DNA from 3 places in the Exiguobacterium sp. s91 genome. Region 1 is predicted to be linked to each of the others. Evidence: riboswitches for the same ligand, from Rfam matches in the RefSeq annotation. Region 1 holds a riboswitch; each other region holds the start of a gene.
The links. A riboswitch is a leader RNA that binds a small molecule or an ion and turns the genes downstream of it on or off. The one in region 1 is predicted to bind thiamine pyrophosphate.
Positions count from the first base shown of each region.

Region 2: another riboswitch for thiamine pyrophosphate. It lies ahead of KNQ06_RS08830 (thiamine phosphate synthase); the one in region 1 lies ahead of tenA (thiaminase II).
Region 3: another riboswitch for thiamine pyrophosphate. It lies ahead of KNQ06_RS16120 (3-oxoacyl-ACP reductase); the one in region 1 lies ahead of tenA (thiaminase II).

Region 1 is NZ_JACSMZ010000001.1:1,922,084-1,928,794, reverse strand. It holds gene abc-f (ribosomal protection-like ABC-F family protein) at 1-784, opposite strand, end outside; gene KNQ06_RS10050 (DUF1002 domain-containing protein) at 1,061-1,942, opposite strand; TPP riboswitch at 2,136-2,242, shown strand; gene tenA (thiaminase II) at 2,316-3,011, shown strand; gene KNQ06_RS10040 (hypothetical protein) at 3,063-3,371, shown strand; gene KNQ06_RS10035 (glycoside hydrolase family 3 protein) at 3,401-5,317, opposite strand; gene KNQ06_RS10030 (sporulation protein) at 5,496-6,269, opposite strand; gene KNQ06_RS10025 (class I SAM-dependent methyltransferase) at 6,380-6,711, shown strand, end outside.
Region 2 is NZ_JACSMZ010000001.1:1,681,040-1,687,750, reverse strand. It holds gene KNQ06_RS08845 (MFS transporter) at 1-62, opposite strand, end outside; gene KNQ06_RS08840 (OsmC family protein) at 253-678, shown strand; gene nagZ (beta-N-acetylhexosaminidase) at 675-1,895, shown strand; TPP riboswitch at 1,952-2,054, shown strand; gene KNQ06_RS08830 (thiamine phosphate synthase) at 2,137-2,730, shown strand; gene KNQ06_RS08825 (FAD-dependent oxidoreductase) at 2,727-3,671, shown strand; gene thiS (sulfur carrier protein ThiS) at 3,668-3,868, shown strand; gene KNQ06_RS08815 (thiazole synthase) at 3,871-4,635, shown strand; gene KNQ06_RS08810 (ThiF family adenylyltransferase) at 4,632-5,639, shown strand; gene KNQ06_RS08805 (hypothetical protein) at 5,761-6,117, shown strand; gene KNQ06_RS08800 (exonuclease SbcCD subunit D) at 6,254-6,711, shown strand, end outside.
Region 3 is NZ_JACSMZ010000005.1:111,818-118,528, reverse strand. It holds gene KNQ06_RS16130 (hypothetical protein) at 1-426, shown strand, start outside; gene KNQ06_RS16125 (hypothetical protein) at 446-1,528, shown strand; TPP riboswitch at 1,646-1,746, shown strand; gene KNQ06_RS16120 (3-oxoacyl-ACP reductase) at 1,881-2,633, shown strand; gene KNQ06_RS16115 (LLM class flavin-dependent oxidoreductase) at 2,689-3,999, shown strand; gene KNQ06_RS16110 (TIR domain-containing protein) at 4,241-4,432, opposite strand; gene KNQ06_RS16105 (LLM class flavin-dependent oxidoreductase) at 4,980-5,990, opposite strand; partial or broken gene KNQ06_RS16100 (MBL fold metallo-hydrolase) at 6,093-6,711, opposite strand, start outside.

The sequences.
Region 1 (6,711 bases):
CTTGGTAGGCGTGGAACTGTTCCATCAAGCGACGTTCTCGTTCGACGACGAACGCGCTGTAATTCCCTATATAGGTTGTCAGTTCACCGTCCTCGAGTTCAACGATCGAGGTGACGACGGCGTCTAAGAAGACCCGGTCGTGAGAGACGAGCAGGATGGTTCCTGTGTAGTCCCGTAAGAACTGCTCTAGCCATTCCACGGCAGCTAAATCAAGATGGTTCGTCGGTTCGTCAAGAATGAGCAGATTTGGCTCCATGAGTAACATGCGACCGAGACAAATCTTCGTCTGTTCACCACCGCTCAACTGGTGGAAAGGACGAGTGAGTAACGGACGAAGGTGTAACCCGTTCACCATGCGCTCGATTTTCGAGTCGAGTAGATAGCCATCCTTTTGTTCGAACGCATTCGTCGCTTCCGCATATCGTGCGAGTAACGCATCCAGATTCTCTGGTGCTGTCGCCATCATTTGCTCCAACTGTTGCATCCGAGAACGGATCGCGAGGATGTCTTCAAACGCTGTCCAAAGGACGTCGAGTCCGGTCATCGTCTCACTATATACAGGAAGTTGTTCCAGATAGCCGATCGTCAAACCGCTCTTTTGATAGATGACACCACCGTCCGGTTGCTCAAGGCGAGCGAGCAAGCGGAGTAATGTCGTCTTGCCACTCCCGTTTCGTCCAATTAGACCGACACGGTCGTGTTCGTTTAAGAAGAGGGAAACATCCGTTAAGATCGTTTCGCCTCCGAATTGTTTGGTTAGGTGTTGAATGTCGCAAATCATCATAATCAATTGATCCTTTCGCGCGCATCAAAAAAAGGAGAGCGCAAATAGCACTCTCCATCACGTGTGAAAGATGCGCTTTGCTGTATTTTTCAATCATGAAGTTCTAAAAAAGGGCAGACGGGTGCCTTAGAACGCCATTCCATGAAAAATCGCGCGCAACAGATACAATTGTTCCATCAACCAGTGTTTGCACGCGGCAAAGTCCATCTTTTCACACCACCTTTCGTTTCAGATATCTCTAGTTTACTATTTTTTTGTCAGTTACGGAAGTCTGAATTATTTGAACACGCCAGCGATTGAACTGAAGAAGTCACTGAGTCCATCGAATAATTTAGCGAAGAAACCTTTCGTTTCTTCTGATGTTGCGAACGCGTGGATGTCTTGCCCCGCATTTTTCAAACCACTCTCGATTTGTCCCCAGTTGATGTTCGCTTGCTCCATTTGATTGAATAGATTCGTCAACCGGTCCATTTGTGCGTCAGACAACTGGATATTGTTGTTTTGAATGACTTGGACGATCAGGTTTTCGATCTCGACTTTGGTTTCCGGTTTTTGATTGGCGATCTCAGCCTTGATCTCATTCATTAAGTCAGCGACTTTATCCGTGCCGACCGTTTTTCCGACGTCTGATGTGACCGATAATTCTTGCTGTGCTAAATCCTTGCGTTCGTCACTTAACTTAATTCCAGTCTCAGCGGAAGTTTGATCGTACGCTTTCATGATTCCTGTCAGTGCCGATGTCCCGGTCACCTTGTAGGGAGAAGTGATCGTGATATCGGCATCTTTGACACCCGCTGTGACGAGAGCGTTGAGATACATATCCTTTGTCACCCATGTGATGTTCTCCGTCGAGACGGAAAGTCCATCACCTTTTTCCGTCAGTTCGATCTTAGCCGACGAATACATGTTGCCACCTTTTTGCGACTGTGGAATGTTTTTCCCGAGATATTTTTCTTCGTCAGCAGAAGTGGCGATGATCGGTGTGATGCCTTCCGGTGCATTGAGACGGGAAAGCACCCATGCTTTATCCTTTGCGCCGAGCGACTCCCCGAGTGTGACGATCGTCTTATCGACGACTTGTTCGGCAGATGCGGCTGTCGGGAGTAATAGAGCAGAAGCGATAACGGCTGACGCCATGATTTTTGTTGGTGTATGCATAATGAAATCCTCCAATTGTAAGTAACAGAATGAATTATAGTATCAGGTACTAAAGTTAGTGTACGAGAACGAAAGAAGTTCGGAATCGGTCTGTAGATGGAGACGGCATCCGTCTTCTGACACTCCATAGTATAGCGAAAAGAGGACAACTTGACTTCCATTTTCAGCATGCTATAGTGGATGGGAATCGAATAATGACCACTAGGGGAGTCGGTAGACCGACTGAGACGAACGAAGACGTTCGGACCCTTTGAACCTGATTAAGTTCGTACTTACGGAGGGAAGTGGCGTCAAGTCTTGTTCTTCTTGCGCCATGCCCGTGTGTTTCGGGGTGGTGTTTTTTCGTTTCATACTAAACGAGGAGGATGAGATCATGACATTCACACAAGAAATCAAACAAGCGGCACAAGCGTATTGGGATAGTAGTTTTACGCACCCATTTGTACAAGGAATCGGGGAGGGGACGTTACCGCTCTCGAAATTTCGGCATTACGTCATGCAGGATGCCTATTACTTAAAACACTTTGCGAAGATTCAAGCGAAGGCAGCGTCAAAAGCAGACGACTTCGCGACGATCGCGACACTTGCCGAGCATGCTACTTCGACTTACGAGGCAGAGTTGAGCTTACATCAATCATTTTTTGAGCCGCTCGGTATTACGGAAGCAGATCTTGAAGCATTTGAACCGGCACCGACAGCATATGCGTATGTCTCCCACATGCATCATGCGAGTGAAGGAACGCTCGGTGAGACGATTGCTGCCATCTTGCCATGTTACTGGTTGTATTATGAAGTCGGACAGCAATTACTGACGTGTACTCCGGAAGAAAAAATCTATCAGCAATGGATCGACACGTACAGCTCGGAATGGTTTGAAAAGGTCGTCTTTGAACAGATTGCACGGCTTGATGCGCTGGCGGAACAAGCGAGCCCGATGGAACGCGAGCGGATGAAACGTCATTTCGTGACAAGTTGTTACTATGAGTTACTCTTCTGGCACATGGGGTGGACGGAAGAGACGTTTGCGTCAGTTTACGAAACGATTCCAGCACGAGCGGTATCTTCTTGAATCAATAAATGGTAGAATTAGGAATACCATTTAGTGAAAGTAGGGATTGGAATGGAAATCATCGTGATCGCACTTGTGATTCTCGCGGCATATGTCGTGCAACAGGTGCTCGGAAAAGTAAAAGTGAGATTTGTTGGGTACATCATTCCCATCTTGATGGCGGTGTACGGAACATATGCTACGATTCAGAATTTTCAGGTGTTGCTTCAGTTCGGTTTTACAACGGGGAGAACTATCGCGACTGTCCTGGTCGTCGTCCTCTACGCTTCGTTGACTTATTCACTTCATCGTGTCTACGAGCGTGCGAAAGCAGAAGCCGAATCTGCATATCCATCATTAAAAGACCGAGGCATCCTTTAAGGAGCTTCGGTCTTTTGTGTATCATGTCCTCATTTTTTCCAGTTTTTAAAGCCGTCACCGAATTTAAGATGCAGTTGATCGGTAAAGACACCGTTCTGAAAGACCGGCACATCAACCGGTAAAGTGCCTTGCGGTTTGAACGTTCCGAAGATCGCTCGGATACCTGCAGGCAGGTTCGGTCCCGCTGATTTTAGATTGCCTGCTTCGGAGTCTGGACCGTTCGGGTCACCTTTGAAGCCATAGACGAGGACGTGTGCCGGTGCGTCCGGTTGTACGGCGACATCGTATGGGTTACGGAGACTGAGCAGGACGGATGGTGTATCCGTTTGTTTCGCATAGCGGAAGATCGAAGCCGGAATCGCTTGTTCTGGTGCAGTAGGTAGTAGTTTAGCACTCGTGTTGACGTTGGAACCGACGATGATGTAATCTGCTGCATCGAGTTGCGCCCGTAATGTCGGGTTTTGGTCGAGCGGTAGCGTAGTAGCCGAGTAATTCGCTGTCGTCACGTGCCAGTTCCGATTCTTCGGTAGGGAAGCGATCGTTTTTTTCATGCTGTCCGTTTGATCCGCCGCAGGAGCGATCACAAGAACGTTGGCATTCTTTTTCGGTTTGAATGGTAACGTCCGCTGATCATTTTTCACGAGTGTGACCGCGGCTTCCGTCATCGCACGTTCTTTTGCTTTATGCTCGGGACTACCGACGATTTGGTTCGATTGCGCGATTTTTTCAGCTAGGGATGTCGTGTCAGTCGTACCGTTCCAAATTCCGCGTTCTGCTTTCAGTGTCAGAATCCGCTCAACCGATTGATCGATCCGTTCCTCTGAGAGGCGACCATCTTTGACTGCTGCGATCACATCCTTGAAAATCCGGTCGAGTTTTGTGACATCCTGCTCGGAACGAAGGATCGTCGGCATGAGCGCGATATCGACACCGGCGTCAAACGTCTTTAAAACGGCTTCTGATTCCGTGAAGTTGTCGGCAATCGCCTGCATGTTCAACGCGTCTGTGATGACGATGCCATCGTAGCCAAGTTTTTCGCGCAGTACGCCCGTGATGACATCATCCGATAACGTCGCAGGTAAAGGGAAGGTACCGCTTTTCGATGAGACGACTTCGGGTTCGATTTGCGGCATTCCGATATGTCCCGTCATGACCATATCGATGTCTTCAGCAATAGCTCGCTTGAACGGGGCGAGCTCGACTTGTTCCAGTTCCTGCAAGGACCGGTCGACGACCGGCAAGCCATAGTGGGAATCGGTCGCTGTATCGCCGTGACCCGGGAAGTGCTTGGCAGTCGCTGCGACGCCTTCATCCTGAATTCCCTTCATCAAAGCGGAACCGAGTGTGCCGACGAGCTCCGGATCACTCGAGAACGAGCGGACACCGATGACGGGATTTCCAGGGTTGCTGTTGACATCAAGATCCGGACCGAAGTTGACATTGATGCCGAGTGCACGCAGTTCCGAACCGATGATGTGACCGGCATCATTCGCGTATGCACTACTACGGGTCGCACCTAACGCCATATTGCCGGGTAAGTTCGTTCCTGTTCCGAGCCGAGTGACGATGCCGCCTTCTTGGTCGATCGTGACGAACAGCGGAATATCGTTGCTGTCGTCTTGTTTGACGACTTCTTGCAGATCATGAACGAGTTTCGTCGTCTGTTCGGTTTCGCTGACGTTCTCAGCAAACAAGATGACGCCACCTAAATCATAACGGTCGATGATGTTCGCGACTTCTGGGGCAAGCGACGTATGGTTGCTACCATCCCACTGCCGGAAGTCCGGCATGATCATTTGCCCGATTTTTTGTTCGAGTGTCATCGTGTCGATTTTTTGACTGATCCGATCGGCTGAAGACCCTGCCTCTGCCATGACAGGCAAACTACTTGAGACAAGTACTGCTGCGAGTCCTGCTGTTAACGTGAACTGTCCGATTTTTTTCATGATGTACGTCCTCCTTTAGTCAAACCGTGACTGGAATTCTTTTCAATACGGACAGTATAGCAAGGGGGTTATTTTAAAACAATATTTTATTTGTAAACGATTTCAAATTGAAATAAAATTCAATAAAAAAGTGATTCCCCTGAAGAGGAATCACTTTCAAGTAAATTCGATCGATTGATTAGCTATAGCGTTCCACGATGCTTGTCAGCTGACGTTCGACGAACGATTGATCTTGCAATTCACTATTGGACAGACGCAATTTGATCATTGACTCATCCGCACCAGCCATTTCACTGAACAATGATCCGAGACTGTGCGCACGACGATCGACTTGGACGATTAAATCAATCCCAGACCCGTCTTGAAGCATGATGATTTCAATCTCATCCAGTTTATGAGCGTAGTGTGTATTGCGAGCTGAATATTCAAGCTCCTGAGCAATCGGTAAATCTTTCCGGAATCGTCCAGGTAATTTTTCCGTGTCGGCTTTTTTCAATCGGAAGCCAAGTGACTCCATGGCATCTAAGACTGTTGCTTGGTAGCGGTTTGCTTCGACGATGACGGCGTCACGGTCCGATGGATCAACGGCTTGAGCGATGTCGAGTCCCGTCTCGATCCACGATTTCGATTGACTGACGGAGAGTGGTGTATTCAGCGGTACGCGTAATGTAAAGGGAATTTCCCGCTCGACACCCGCTTCAATCGTGAACTTCGCTTCATTTAAGGCAAATCGGTCGAGCGTGAAGGTCGTGAACGTCGTGCTATCATTGACTTCTTGTTTGTACTGCGTGTTGAATTCAAGATAAATTCGATCAATTTCTTGATCGACGTTTCCGCCCTTGATATGGACGACACCGTGAATTTGACCGCCTGGTTCACAGCGGTCATCCGTCAAGCGTGTATCGACCGTTGCGGCACCGATTCCGATTTGTGAGAGAATTTTTTTGAACATGATGAATTCCTCCTTTTGATTACGTACGAATGATAAAGCGTGTAAACTTGTCGAACAGGTACGAATTTGCTACAGTTTCGAAAGAACATCAGAAAAGGACGGGACGACTAGTGGAACTACATGAATTAAAAGCGAGTCTTGCCTCGCAAATCACGCAAGGAACACTGATCCATGCAACGATAAGTAATCCGCGTCAAAAATCAAATGATCTCCGACGAATCAAGGTAAAACCGATTCTATTAAGAGATACGGTGATGATGCAGGTAGAGTTTCAATTTGAACGCGTTATGAAGCATGAAAATATTTTAATTGACGATTTCGTCGGACGACTCGATGACTGGTTCACGGAATTCCGTCAATTCTTATTCCGTTTTGAAGAAGAAGAATGGCAATTCCAGCTCTCGAAAAAGATGAAAGTCGCGCTCAAGACATCCAAAAAGGA
Region 2 (6,711 bases), 240 kb from region 1:
AGGAGCGACAACGTGGCGATCAAGAGCCAATCGCGTCGACTTAAACGAGTAGTAGGTGACATGGATGATTCCTCAATTCTAGCGCTTGCGCGCGAAACTATGAGTAACAGGATAGCATGAAACGATTTCGTCGGGTATCGCAAAGCGAGATTTCGGGAAAAGAACCATTATTCGAAATAGCGTGTGAATTTCCAGGCTTGCTGTTTTTTGCGTATACTACAGAAGAAGACTACTTATAAAGGAGTGGAAACGATGCAAGCGACAGTGACATGGAACAAACAGATGGGGTTTAGTGGACAGACGGAATCAGGGCATCATCTTGCGATGGACGCAGCACCCGAAAACGGTGGTGAAAACCAAGCACCACGACCGACCGAACTCTTGCTACATGCCGTTGCCGGCTGTACTGGAATTGATATCGTCTCGATTTTAGAGAAGATGCGCTTGACGATCACCCATTTCGAAATGGATATCGAAGGAGAACGGGCAGAGGATCATCCGCGGCGCTTTACGTCGATCTCGATTCATTACCGGCTTGAAGGTGATCTCCCGGAAGATAAGGTCCGTCGTGCCATCTCGTTATCAAAGGATAAATATTGTTCGGTCTCGCAATCCCTGAACGCTGAGATTTCCGTCTATTATTCGATTAATGGTGTGCGAAGCGAGGATCCTTTGTGAAGAAAACCGTACTGATCGGTTGTCTGTTGCTTGCAGGGTGTGCGCAGGAGACGACGGAACCAACGAAATCATCACAACCGGAAGCGAAGCAACCAACAGAAGAAAAGAAACCGAAACCTGAACCAACGAAAGAGGAACGACAACAAGCACGATTAAAGCAGCAACTTAAAGCGATGTCGACGTCAGAAAAGATCGATCAACTGCTCTACATCGGAGTCGCCGGCACGGAACTTTCAGCAGCTGACCGGAAATTGTTACAGACGCATGCGATTGGCGGGGTCTTATTGCTCGGCGGAAACATTACGTCGGAAGAGCAACTCTTGACGTTCACGCGTGCGATTCAAGAGACGAACCAAAAACCGTATGCGTTCGTCGGGATTGATGAAGAAGGCGGACGCGTCAGCCGGGTACCGGATCAACGATTACGTCTACCGACGAGTCAACGGATGGCGCAAGGAGCAGATGAAGTGAAAATGGAAGACGTCGGACGTACGCTCGGACATTTGTCACGTTTTTATGGCTTCAACATGGACTTCGCGCCGGTCCTTGACGTCAACAGTAATCCGAACAATCCGATCATCGGCGACCGTGCGTTAAGTGCTGATCCGAATACCGTCGCGACGCTTGGTACGGCCCTGATGCACGGGATGCAGGAGACAGGAACGATTCCGGTCGTCAAACATTTTCCCGGTCACGGCAATACGAATGTCGATTCCCATGTTGGGCTACCGAAAGTGACGGCATCAAAGGAAGAATTGAAGCGGACGGAGCTGTTACCGTTCCAAGAAGCGATTCAAGAGGGCGCCGAGATGGTGATGGTCGCCCATATTCTCTATCCCGCGTATGACGATATGAATCCGTCCTCGCTCTCAAAGCCGATCTTGACTGACCTCTTGCGTCAACAACTCGGATTCAACGGTGTCATCATCACGGATGATCTCGTCATGGGGGCGATCACGAAACAATATGGTCTCGCAGAAGCGGCACGTCAGTCGCTCGTCAATGGAGCTGATATGGCGATGTTTTCAGAGGCAGGTGCTTACACAAAGGTCCATGCTGAAGTGATGCAAGCCGTCAAAGACAAAACGCTGACGCCGGAGATGCTCGATGCCAAAGTAATGCGCATCCTGAAGCTGAAGCAGACGTATGCCGACAGCCAAGAGCAACAGCGACCAACGAAATCGGAACTGATTCAGCAAGTGGAAGCGCTCAACTAGGACTAGCGAAGCAAAGCGACTCATGCTAGACTAATGGGGCAAGCCAATTAAACACGAAAAGACACTAGGGGAGTCTCCCAGCAGACTGAGACGGAAGTATCCGGACCCTTTGAACCTGATCTAGTTCGTACTAGCGGAGGGAAGTGGCTCGAAATCCTAGATATCCTTAGCGCTTCAGCGCATTTTCGGACCACTCCCTTCAACATCGGGAGTGGTCCTTTTTCGTATGGAAAGGAAGAACATGATGCGTTTACATCTGATTTCGACGGGATCCATTAATCCGCTTGACGAAATAAAGACCTTTCAATCGCTTCAACCTTATACGGATCAGCTGCATCTACGAGAACCGAACTTATCGGCGGCAGAATTACTTGATCTAATTGAAGCGCTCCTTGCGCATGGTTATTCGCCTGAGCAGTTAACGGTTCATGACCGGGTCGATGTCGCCCATGTCGCAGGCATCGGTGTGCAGCTGACGCGCCGTTCCTTGCGTGTCCGTGATGTGCGACGTCATTTTCCGAATCTCGTCATCGGGAAATCGGTCCATTCACTAGCAGAGGCACTAGCAGCAGAAGCGGAAGGAGCCGACCGACTGCTGTACGGTCATATTTATTCGACAGCGTCGAAGCCGAACATGCCACCACGAGGGATTGACGCCTTGAAGCAAGTCGTCACCTTCACGACGAAACCAGTCATTGCAATCGGCGGGATCACACCAGAACGCATGCCTGAAATCGCAGCGACCGGGGCAACCGGAATCGCTGTCTTATCGGGTATTCTCGGTCAATCGGATCCACTCGCCGCCGTCAAGCGTTACCAGGGGGTTCGCGTATGACGGATCACATCATCATCGGCGGCGGAGTCATCGGGTTGACGCTTGCTTACGGTCTCGCCTGTCAGAATGAATCCGTCGTCGTCTTAGAACGTGGAACATGCGGACAAGGGACAAGCCGAGCGGCTGCCGGGATGCTTGCGACGGACATCGAGCTGAGAGCAGAATTGCATGCACTTGCCGCGCGAAGTCGTCGTCTGTATCCACTGCTTGCACGTCGTCTCGAGCGAGAGACAGGCATCGATTGTGGGTACCGGGAACAACCGTTTTTGTTAAAACGTAAAGGACGCGAGCATCTGTTTCCAGCTGTCGGTCAAATCGATCCACGACGACTGACGACTGCATTGATGTATGCCTTACACGCACGTGGCATATCGATTGAAGAACAGGTAGATGTCACACGCATCGAAGAGAGCGATGACTTCATCAAGGTCGAGTCGAACGCGGGAACGTGGACCGGACGAACAGTGACGGTCGCTGCCGGACGCGGGTCGCAAGCCTTGCTCGATACAGCCGGCATTTCGATCGCGACATATGGGGTCAAAGGGGAATGTCTCGCCGTCCGTCTCGCGGGTCAGCCGTTACGCTCGATCCTGTTTGATGACGCCGTCTACCTCGTTCCGAAAGCAGACGGTCGGATTTTGATCGGTGCGACCGAACTGCCGCACGACGAGACGGTCGGTGTCAGTGTCGCAGGGGTCACGTCATTGCTTCAAGCAGCAGAACGACTGTATCCACCGATTCGTGACGCGGTCATCGAAGAAGTCTGGTCCGGTGTACGACCACAAACGGCGTCCGGCTTGCCATATATCGGAGTCGCCGATTCATCCCGTCGGATCTTCCTAGCGACGGGGCATCATCGGCATGGCATATTACTCGCACCGGCGACAGCGGAAGTCTTGGTAAATACATTACGGTTGATTCAGAAGGAGGAAGTCCGATGAACATTACGATTAACGGCAATGACCACACGATCGAACAGATTAAAACAATTGAGGACATGCTCACGCAACTTGGCTTAGGGGAAAAGCTCGTCATCGTCGAACAGAATCGACAAATCATCGATCGCGTGGCATATGGTCAGACGGTCGTTCGGGACAATGACACATTTGAAATCGTTCATTTCGTAGGAGGAGGATAAATATGCTGAAAATTGGAGAAAAGACATTTGAATCACGCTTGTTACTCGGAACAGGGAAATATACGGATGCTACGGTACAGCAAGAAGCAATCGATGCGTCTGCTTCACAAATCTTGACGTTCGCCGTCCGTCGGCTCGATATCTTCGACAAACAACAAGCGAATTTCTTGGAGTCGCTTGATTTAGCGAAGTACGATTTACTGCCGAACACGGCCGGTGCGAAGACAGCGGAAGAAGCTGTTCGGCTTGCGAAGCTTGCGCGGGCATCCGGTATGTGTGACATGGTTAAGGTCGAAGTGATCGGTTGCGATAAGACGTTACTACCTGATCCGATCGAGACGTTACGGGCTTCTGAAGAATTACTCAAAGAAGGTTTCATCGTCTTACCGTATACGTCGGACGATGTCGTCCTTGCACGGCGACTCGAGGAACTCGGTTGTCACGCCATCATGCCGGCAGCGTCACCGATCGGTTCCGGGCAAGGCATTCTCAACCCACTTCATCTACGATTCATCATCGAGCAGACGACGGTTCCGGTCATCGTCGACGCCGGGATCGGCTCACCGACCGACGTCGCCTATGCGATGGAACTAGGAGCGGATGGTGTCTTATTGAACTCCGCTGTCGCCCATGCTCAAGATCCGGTCAAGATGGCGCACGCCATGCGACTAGCTGTCGAAGCAGGGCGCTTCGGATACGAAGCGGGACGTATCGAGAAGAAACAGTATGCGGTCGCGAGTAGTCCAACGAGTGGATTGATTCGATGAACCGTTACTCACGGCAAACTCGATTTCAACCGATCGGGGAAGCGGGACAAGCACGCTTGGCAGCAGCAAAGGTACTGATCATCGGTATGGGAGCGCTCGGAACGGCATCGGCAGAACAACTCGTTCGCGCCGGTGTTGGTGTCGTCCGAATCGTCGACCGCGACTATGTCGAGTGGAGTAATCTACAACGACAACAGCTGTATACCGAGGACGATGCGCGTCACATCGTACCAAAAGCGATTGCCGCAAAAGCACGGCTTGAAGCGATTAATTCGACGGTGACGATCGAAGCGCATGTAGTAGACGTCGACCGAGCAGCGCTGACGTGGCTTCTCGATGATATCGATCTGATCATCGACGCGACGGACAATTTCGATATTCGTTTGCTGATGAACGACATGGCGTTGATGCGTTCGATTCCGTGGATTTACGGTGGATGCGTCGGCAGTTATGGGATCACGTTTACCGTCCGTCCCGGGGAGACGCCGTGTCTGCATTGTCTGCTCGATCAATTACCGCGGGATCAGGAGACGTGTGATACAGCGGGAATCATCGGACCAGCTGTACAGATGGTCGCTTCCTTACAGGTGACGGAAGCGTTGAAGTGGTTGAGCGGAAAGACGGACGCCATGCGGACGCGCTTGCTTGCGTTTGATGTCTGGTCGAATACGTTTCAACAAATTAACGTCCAGTCACTGAAGCAAACGGAGTGCCCGTCGTGCGGAATCGATCCGTCCTACCCTTACTTATCGGATCAAACGGTTCGTTTCACGGCACTCTGCGGTCGGGATGCCATTCAAATCCGCGGAGACGGACAGCGGGATCTGGAACAGTTGAAACAACGTCTCCAGCCGGTCGCTGCGATTTCCGCCCATAATCCATATTTGCTGGCGTTTACGACGGACGAACATCGGATGGTCGCTTTCCGAGATGGACGCGTTCTGATTCATGGCGAGGCGGATCTCGTCAAAGCGAAACGCCTCTATCATGCCTATTTCGGGTAACGTTCACAAAACAGTAAAACTAATTTTAAATATATATGTTTTAAATGTTTGAAAAACAGGTAAATAAGACTTCAGACATAAATCGGTCTACAGGTTTTGAACGTGAAGAGGAGTGATTCAGATGAAACAAGAATTCGATCCAATCAAGGATCAGGCACAGACGGAAGACGCCCAAGCAGTTGTTCAGCAACCCAACTGGAATCCGGATCGGTACCGGACGAACTTGAACCCATTCTATCTGTCACCTTGTAGTGTCGAACGTAGAGAAGACGTGCATCAGGATGCATCGAAAATTCTCGAAGTCGAGACGTCGTCGCCCCTCCAACAACTTTTTGAACACAATCAAGCAACGCATAAATCAGAACAATCGGGCAAAAAATTCAAGACAGGCATCGTCGTCGGTGTCGGTGCGATCATCGGCGGATCGGTTTCTGTGATTCGTTCCGTTCAACGCTTTAGAAAACAACGGACGAAATAACACATTCGTCGCAAGAGTGAAAAAAGCAGGAGGCATTCGCCTTCTGCTTTTTGTGTTGCAAACAGATGTTCGTCGCAGAACGAACGCTTGCATGCTACACTTAAGCTACTATATTCAAAAAGTGAGTGTGATGAAGATGAAATGGATACATACTGCCGATTGGCATCTCGGCAAAATCGTTCATGGCGAATCGATGCTCGAGAACCAGCGGGCGGTCTTAGCGGATTTTTTGACACTCGTCGACCGCGAACAACCGGATGCGATCGTCATTGCGGGTGACTTATACGACCGCGCCGTACCACCAACGGAAGCCGTCGAACTGCTTGACGAGACACTGGCTGCCTTGATCCTTGACCGGGATATCCCGGTCGTTGCGATCAGCGGAAATCACGATTCGGCCGAACGGTTAAGTTTCGGAACGACGTTACTCCAACGGGCCGGTCTGCATCTCGTCGGAAAACTAACGCCGGTCATTACTCCGGTTACGATCAAAGGAGTATCGTTTTATCCGGTGCCATTTGCGGATCCTGCGACCGTTCGGTACGTGCACAAGGACGAAACGATCAAGACACATGATGATGCGATGCGGACGAT
Region 3 (6,711 bases), on a different contig from region 1:
TGTGGTTTCATGGGCATCCAGTGGATCACGATTCTTCTAAGTCGTAGACTCTACGAATGGTTACTCCCGGAACATTTACAAGCAGCGTCCAAAATCATCGGGGAGTCAGCTGCGTTGAACATGCTCTATACCTTCAATGTAATCGATACATTCGTCATTCTAGCGCTCGCACTCTTCGTCATCACGATGGTCTTCTTGTTCGTTTTGACAGAGCGGTCCTATCAAAAAGGGAAAGCTTTGCTGACGATCGCAAAGGATGTAGCGCTCTTAATCGTACCATTCATTACATTACGTTACTTATTTGATTTGACTAGCATTCTCATTCCGAATCAACAGGTATTCGTCTATCTTTCCTTTATTCTCATCTATTTTGCATATATAAGTTGGAAATGTGTTCGACTACTGAACCATAAAGTATCTATTTAATCATTAGAAGGAGGAAGTCATGAGACGATATAAGGAAATGATCATCGTAGGAAGCATTGCTGGCGTCACCTTACTCAGTTATTTTGGTTACGCTGCAAGCATTAAAGGATCGGATTATGAAGTCGAGAGTATACGAAAAGAAAATGCAGAAGCTCTTAAAAAAGTAAACATCGAGATTGAAAATGGAGACATCAAGCCTACTCAATACAATATCCAATTGGACGGTCAAACTCATAGTGAGTCGCAGAACTATTTCACAGGGTTGTTCAATAGCTACGCTGCAGACTTCCCTGCTGATTTCTATCGCTTTCTTTCTAAGGAAGACGTATTTACTAGTGAAATGGGCTCGCGGACATACGGAATTGAAGTAAAGGCATCTCAGTTGAAATATCATTCTTATGACAAAAGTACACAGAAACAATTTAAAAAGACGATTTCTCATCGTTTAACGGTACCGGATCGTGAAATGGCTGACATCCGTGTCTTCCATCAAGACGGCATGAACGTATACGTCCAACGGGATGATCATGGAGCAAAGGAAAAATCGACGGTGTTATTACTCAACCTTGCAAAAGGAAAAGTGGAGACGCTTCAATCCAAGCAACTCAAGACTAATCAAGAGCGTCATTATGTGGCAGTGAACGACTATGGAATTGTCTATCGTGAAATCGCATATGATGCGGAAGGGGTAGAAAAAGATAGCGCTTATTATCTAGATAACGGCAAAGGTATCAAACGAATCAAAGCACTTGATGCGTATGCAGCGGAAGGGAACTTTAATGCTGATGAAAATAGCCAATCACTGATCGCTTACGGTACGTTTGATTCAGAAAAAAGTAAAAGCATCAAATGGAGTACCTATGACTTTAAGACGAATCAAGTCAAGCAACATAAAGTGGAAGGGCAGCATGCTTACCGCTTCAATGGCTCCTATACGATGATTGCGCAGGGAAAGCTATACCATATCGCTAATATCAATGATTCGGATTTCCAAGTCACGGTAGTCGATACGAAAAATGAATCGATTTCGTATCAAGGAATCATCAAAGATAAAAATGCTAAAAAGAATCGTTTGGTACAGGATGTCACTGTATCGGAGTAATCGTGATGGACTCATGATTCACCTCGTTTACTCGCTTTTTAGAATACTAGAAATGAATTTATCTGTCAGAATCATTGACAGGGGTTTTCAAGACCACTACAGTGAAGATAACTTAAATAGAATCACTAGGGGTGTTATTAAACTGAGATGAGTAGCTACTCAAACCCTTTGAACCTGAACTAGGTCGTACTAGCGTAGGGAAGTGTAAACTCTGATGAACAAGCGGAGACGATGATATCGTTCTTTGCTATGTGATTATTTAGACGTGCGCAACTTTCCTTTTGGAGAGTTGCGTTTTTTGTTTATTACTTCGCTATTTAAGTTGCAAAAATGGATGAGGGAGTGGATAAGAATGAGCAGAACTGTATTAGTGACAGGAAGTAGTCGAGGACTTGGGGCGACGATTGCAAGGGTGTTAGTGCACAACGGATTTAAAGTGGTGATCAATTACTTTAAAAGCAAGGATGCGGCAGAACAACTTGTGAGCGAACTGGGAGTAGAGAATGCAATTGCCTTGTATGCAGATGTCACGAAGCGGGAAGATGTCGAGAGCATGATGCAATCCGCAACAGCACATTATGGTCAAATCGATGTTGTCGTGAATAATGCGTTAGTAGACTTCAAATTTGATCCGGTTGCGCAAAAATCGTTTATCGATTTAGAGTGGGAAGATTATCAAAATCAACTGGATGGAACACTTAAAGCAGCGTTTCACATCATTCAAAGTGTTTTGCCACAATTTATAGAACGACATAGCGGTAGTATCATCAGCATTGGAACAAACCTCTATCAAAACCCAGTCGTTCCTTATCATGAATACACAACAGCAAAAGCAAGTCTGATTGGCTTTACTCGAAACCTAGCCGCAGAGTTAGGTCAATATGGCATAAACGTGAATGTCGTCTCCGGTGGGTTATTGAAAGTCACAGATGCGAGTGCTGTGACAACCGCTGAAGTATTCGATTTCATTGCCCAATCGACCCCGTTGAAAAAAGTGACGAGCCCAGAAGAAGTGGCTCAACTGGTTGCCTTTTTGGCATCAGAAGCAGCATCTGGGATTACCGGTCAAAACGTAACAGTCGATGGTGGGTTAACGATGAATTAAAGCGGGCGTTTTAAAAAATTCTCAGCTTGTAAGAGAAGGGATTCGTGAACAGAAGATGACGAACAGAAATCAGTTAAATATCGGCGTTTTGTTATATGGATGTGGTCATCATCAAGCCGCATGGTTAATGCCTGATTCTGCGATTAAAGAGATCGGAGAGAGTCGCTATTATCAGCGTTTGGCTCAAATAGCGGAAGCTGGACGTTTGGATGCAGTATTTTTTGCGGACAATCAATCCTTTCCGGCTAATAATTCAACTGATTTACCTGCCTTTTGGTTGGATCCTTTAATTAATCTAACGGCTATTTCTCAAGTGACGGATCATATCGGATTAGTTTCTACGATATCGAGCACGTTCTCCAATCCGTATACAGCAGCAAGGCAACTTCTAAGCCTAGATCACGTGACGAAGGGGAGGGTAGGCTGGAACTTAGTGACCTCGATGACGGATTGGGAAGCGTTAAACCACGGGATGGATGCACTTCCACCGAGGGAGGAACGGTATAATAAGGCGAACGAATTCGCAGCATTGATGGAGAAGCTATTTTTATCTTGGGATCAAGCGGCTTTTCTTGCGAATCGATCAGATAACCAATTGATTGATCCTGAATGTATACAAGTTATCGATCATTCTGAAGCCTATTTCAGCGTAAAAGGTCCTTTGTCTACGCCGCGTAGTCCCCAAGGAAAGCCAGTAGCGATGCAAGCGGGGGCTTCTGAAGAAGGGGTTGCCCTTGCAGCCAAACATGCGGATGCCGTATATTCTGTGTCATGGAATTTTAGACAAGCCCATGCTTTTCGTGAAAAACTCCATAAGAAAATTACACAAACTGAATCACCAGATCGAAAGATTAAGATATACCCAGGCTTAGTAACGTATGTTGGTAAAACAAGAGAAGAGGCACTAGCCAAAAAAGCCGAACTAGATGAAAAATTACCGGTTGAAAATGCGTTGAAACAATTGAGTTTCTTTTTGCAGCAAGATTGCTCCACATGGGATCTCGAAGCAAAGATTCCGACCTTACCATCGATCGAGGAATTTTCCGGACCCATCGGACGCTACCGAACGATTCTAGAGATTATCGAAGATACAGATCCGACGCTCAAAGAACTATTAGGCTATTTAGCAGCAGGAGGAGGACACCTGACATTGATTGGTACTCCGGAAGAAATTGTGGATCAGTTGGAATTTTGGTTTAACGAGGGAGTAGCAGATGGCTTCAACTTGATGCCGCCGTCACTACCGTCAAGTTTAGAAGATTTTGTAGACATGATCATTCCTGAATTACAAAAAAGAGGATTGTTTAAAGACACCTATACAGGAAATACACTTCGAGAACATCTAGGTGTAACGAAAGTAGAGTAACCCATACTAACTAGCATCTTGTGATAAAGTACGGAGTATCAAGCCTCATTTCTTCTTTTATTCTATGAATTTTCTTCAGTTCATATTAAACGGTCGATAAATATAAGACGATAAACCTTATTGAAGATAAATGATGTTTGCAAGTATAGATTATAAGAACAGGAGTGTGATCTCTAAAATAAGAGGTCAAGCTCCTACTCTTTTACGCAATGATTAAAAAATGTTGTGCCATACATTCAGTTCAAATTTTTACTTTTAGATTAGATTCTCTTAGTTCTTTAAGGGTGTCATACTCTATTTCATCAATAGACTCTGTAAAAGGAATATATGCAATTCCATCAAGATCACTTGATTTTTCAACGGACTGTTTTAATAAGCAACATACATTTGACCGACCTAATTTTCCATAAAAAAATCCAAGTTCAAATATCACATTTTTTCTTGCTCTATATTGAATTTTAGGATGTTTATCCCATGTATGTATTTTTTATCAACTTCAACCAAGCTTAAGCAAGATATAGTCAAAAAGACCTCAGATTTATTAGTAGCTAAATTTATGAGAGTATCAATATTTATTTTTCATCAGAAGATAAATCAGAAAAATCTTCTTTCGATATTATGGACGAAAAACGAATTCGTTTTTCTCTTAGTAAAACCCAAGGGAATAGAGGATGGGTGTATACAAATCCAAGGAAGAAAAGAAGCCCGCAATGGTTGGATCCATTGCGGGCAAAAAAAAGCGTCAGTTATTATATTGTTTTTTTGATGATTTCGAAAGTTTCTCTAGTCGTTTACTCCTCCAACATAAAAGGAATGATAAAGGATTTTATTCAGAAATATCATAAATAATCGATACAGTCTTCTCCTTTATTCCAACTATTTTTGTTCTTTAGATTTGTTAAAAGAACCATCAGTTTTTTACAACGTTTACGAATGGACAATCTCTGCTCAACTTAGTTTTCGCTGACTTCTTTTCAGTATTATTTTATTTCGTTGTTTAAGGAATCGCTTACTTGTTTAAAGATGTTGTATGATTGTATTTCTTTTTTACTGTCATAGATGTTTGATAAGGCAATGATTTCGTCTACCTCATACTTCTCTTGAAACTCGATAACTTCTCGACGAACCGTCTCTGCATCTCCCATGATCGTATACCCTAACTTATAATGCAGGATTTCTAGCTCATACTGAGATAAGGATTCAAGGAAATCCTTCTTTGGTGGGATGAGTTGGCTGAGATTATTGGTATAAATATCGATATACACCTGCAAGTGGCTGGAGGCAATCAAAGAGGCTTCTTCCATTGAATCAGCAGCAATGATATTGATGGCAGCCAATACATAAGGCTCTTTTAGATGTTTCGAAGGTCTGAAACTTTGACGATAGATGTTAAGCGCTTCTTCCATCGTTTCTGGAGAAAATTGCGCACCGAAAGCATAAGGCAATCCTAGTCGGGCTGCAATTTCAGCGGATCCAGTAGACGATCCTAGAATGAAGACTGGCACATGTGTACCAAGCCCAGGGTATGCCCGGACATCGCCTTGTTCCTCTTCTGTTCCTACATACCGTAAAATCTCTTGAACTTCTTTCTCAAAGAAAAAGACTCCTTTATGATTAGAACGTCGAATCACATCTGCCGTTTGTTGATCAGTTCCTGGAGCACGTCCCAATGCTAAATCGACACGTTCAGGAAATAGTGTTTCCAGTGTTCCGAATTGCTCTGCGACGACTAAAGGAGAATGGTTCGGTAACATGACGCCACCGGAACCTACACGAATACGTTTTGTATTCGCTAACAAATGCTGTACGATCGATACAGTTGCAGCACTGGCATAGGCATCATGATTGTGATGTTCTGCAATCCAAATACGTTTGTATCCCATCGTATCAACAGCTTTAGCCAGTGCAACTACAGTATCTATTCCTTTTTTCATTGTTTCTCCTTGTCTTAACGGAGCAATCGATAAAACGGATAGATCGAATTTTTTCATGATTTCACCTCTATGATTCATCGTTCTAGTTGTTTGATATGCAGGATGAATCCTTTCTGTTATTCAAGATAGTATTGAAAACTGTGTTATACGGTCATAAAATCAAAATGAAGTTGTTTCCCCATCATCCGGAACAAGGACATTGGATGTGATGTCTTTACCTTTAATGAATGTCTTCAATTCTTTTCTCGAGAGTCCCCAGTGGTTTACGGCTTCCATATGACTGACTAGGATTTTGGCTTTTGGAGCGGCTTTGTACACCTTATAGACATCTTCTTTTCCCATGATCAATGGACCACCTTCTAGGAATTGATTCTGTCCTCCGTTCAAAATAAAAATCTCTGGTTTATACGTATCGATATTTTTTTTCACTTACGAATACCAAACGGTATCACCTGCTACATATAAAGTTTTTTCTTTTGGATGCTGAAAGATAACGCCCATGACATTTCCCATTTTCTTTGCCATCTCTCCGTAGCCATGACGACCATCTACTTCCGTCAGTTTGACGCCTTTAAAGGTCGTCGCTTTGCCTTCTTTCATGACTTCGATATTTGTAAAGCCTGCTTTTCGTGCCATATCTGCATCTTTTTTATCTTGCATGAACATTTTGATGTCTTTTGGAAGTTGTTCTTTTGCTGCCTGATCAAAGTGATCCTCATGCGTGTGGGTAACGATGACAGCGTCTACGTCATCCATAATCTTATCGACAGAGAATGGA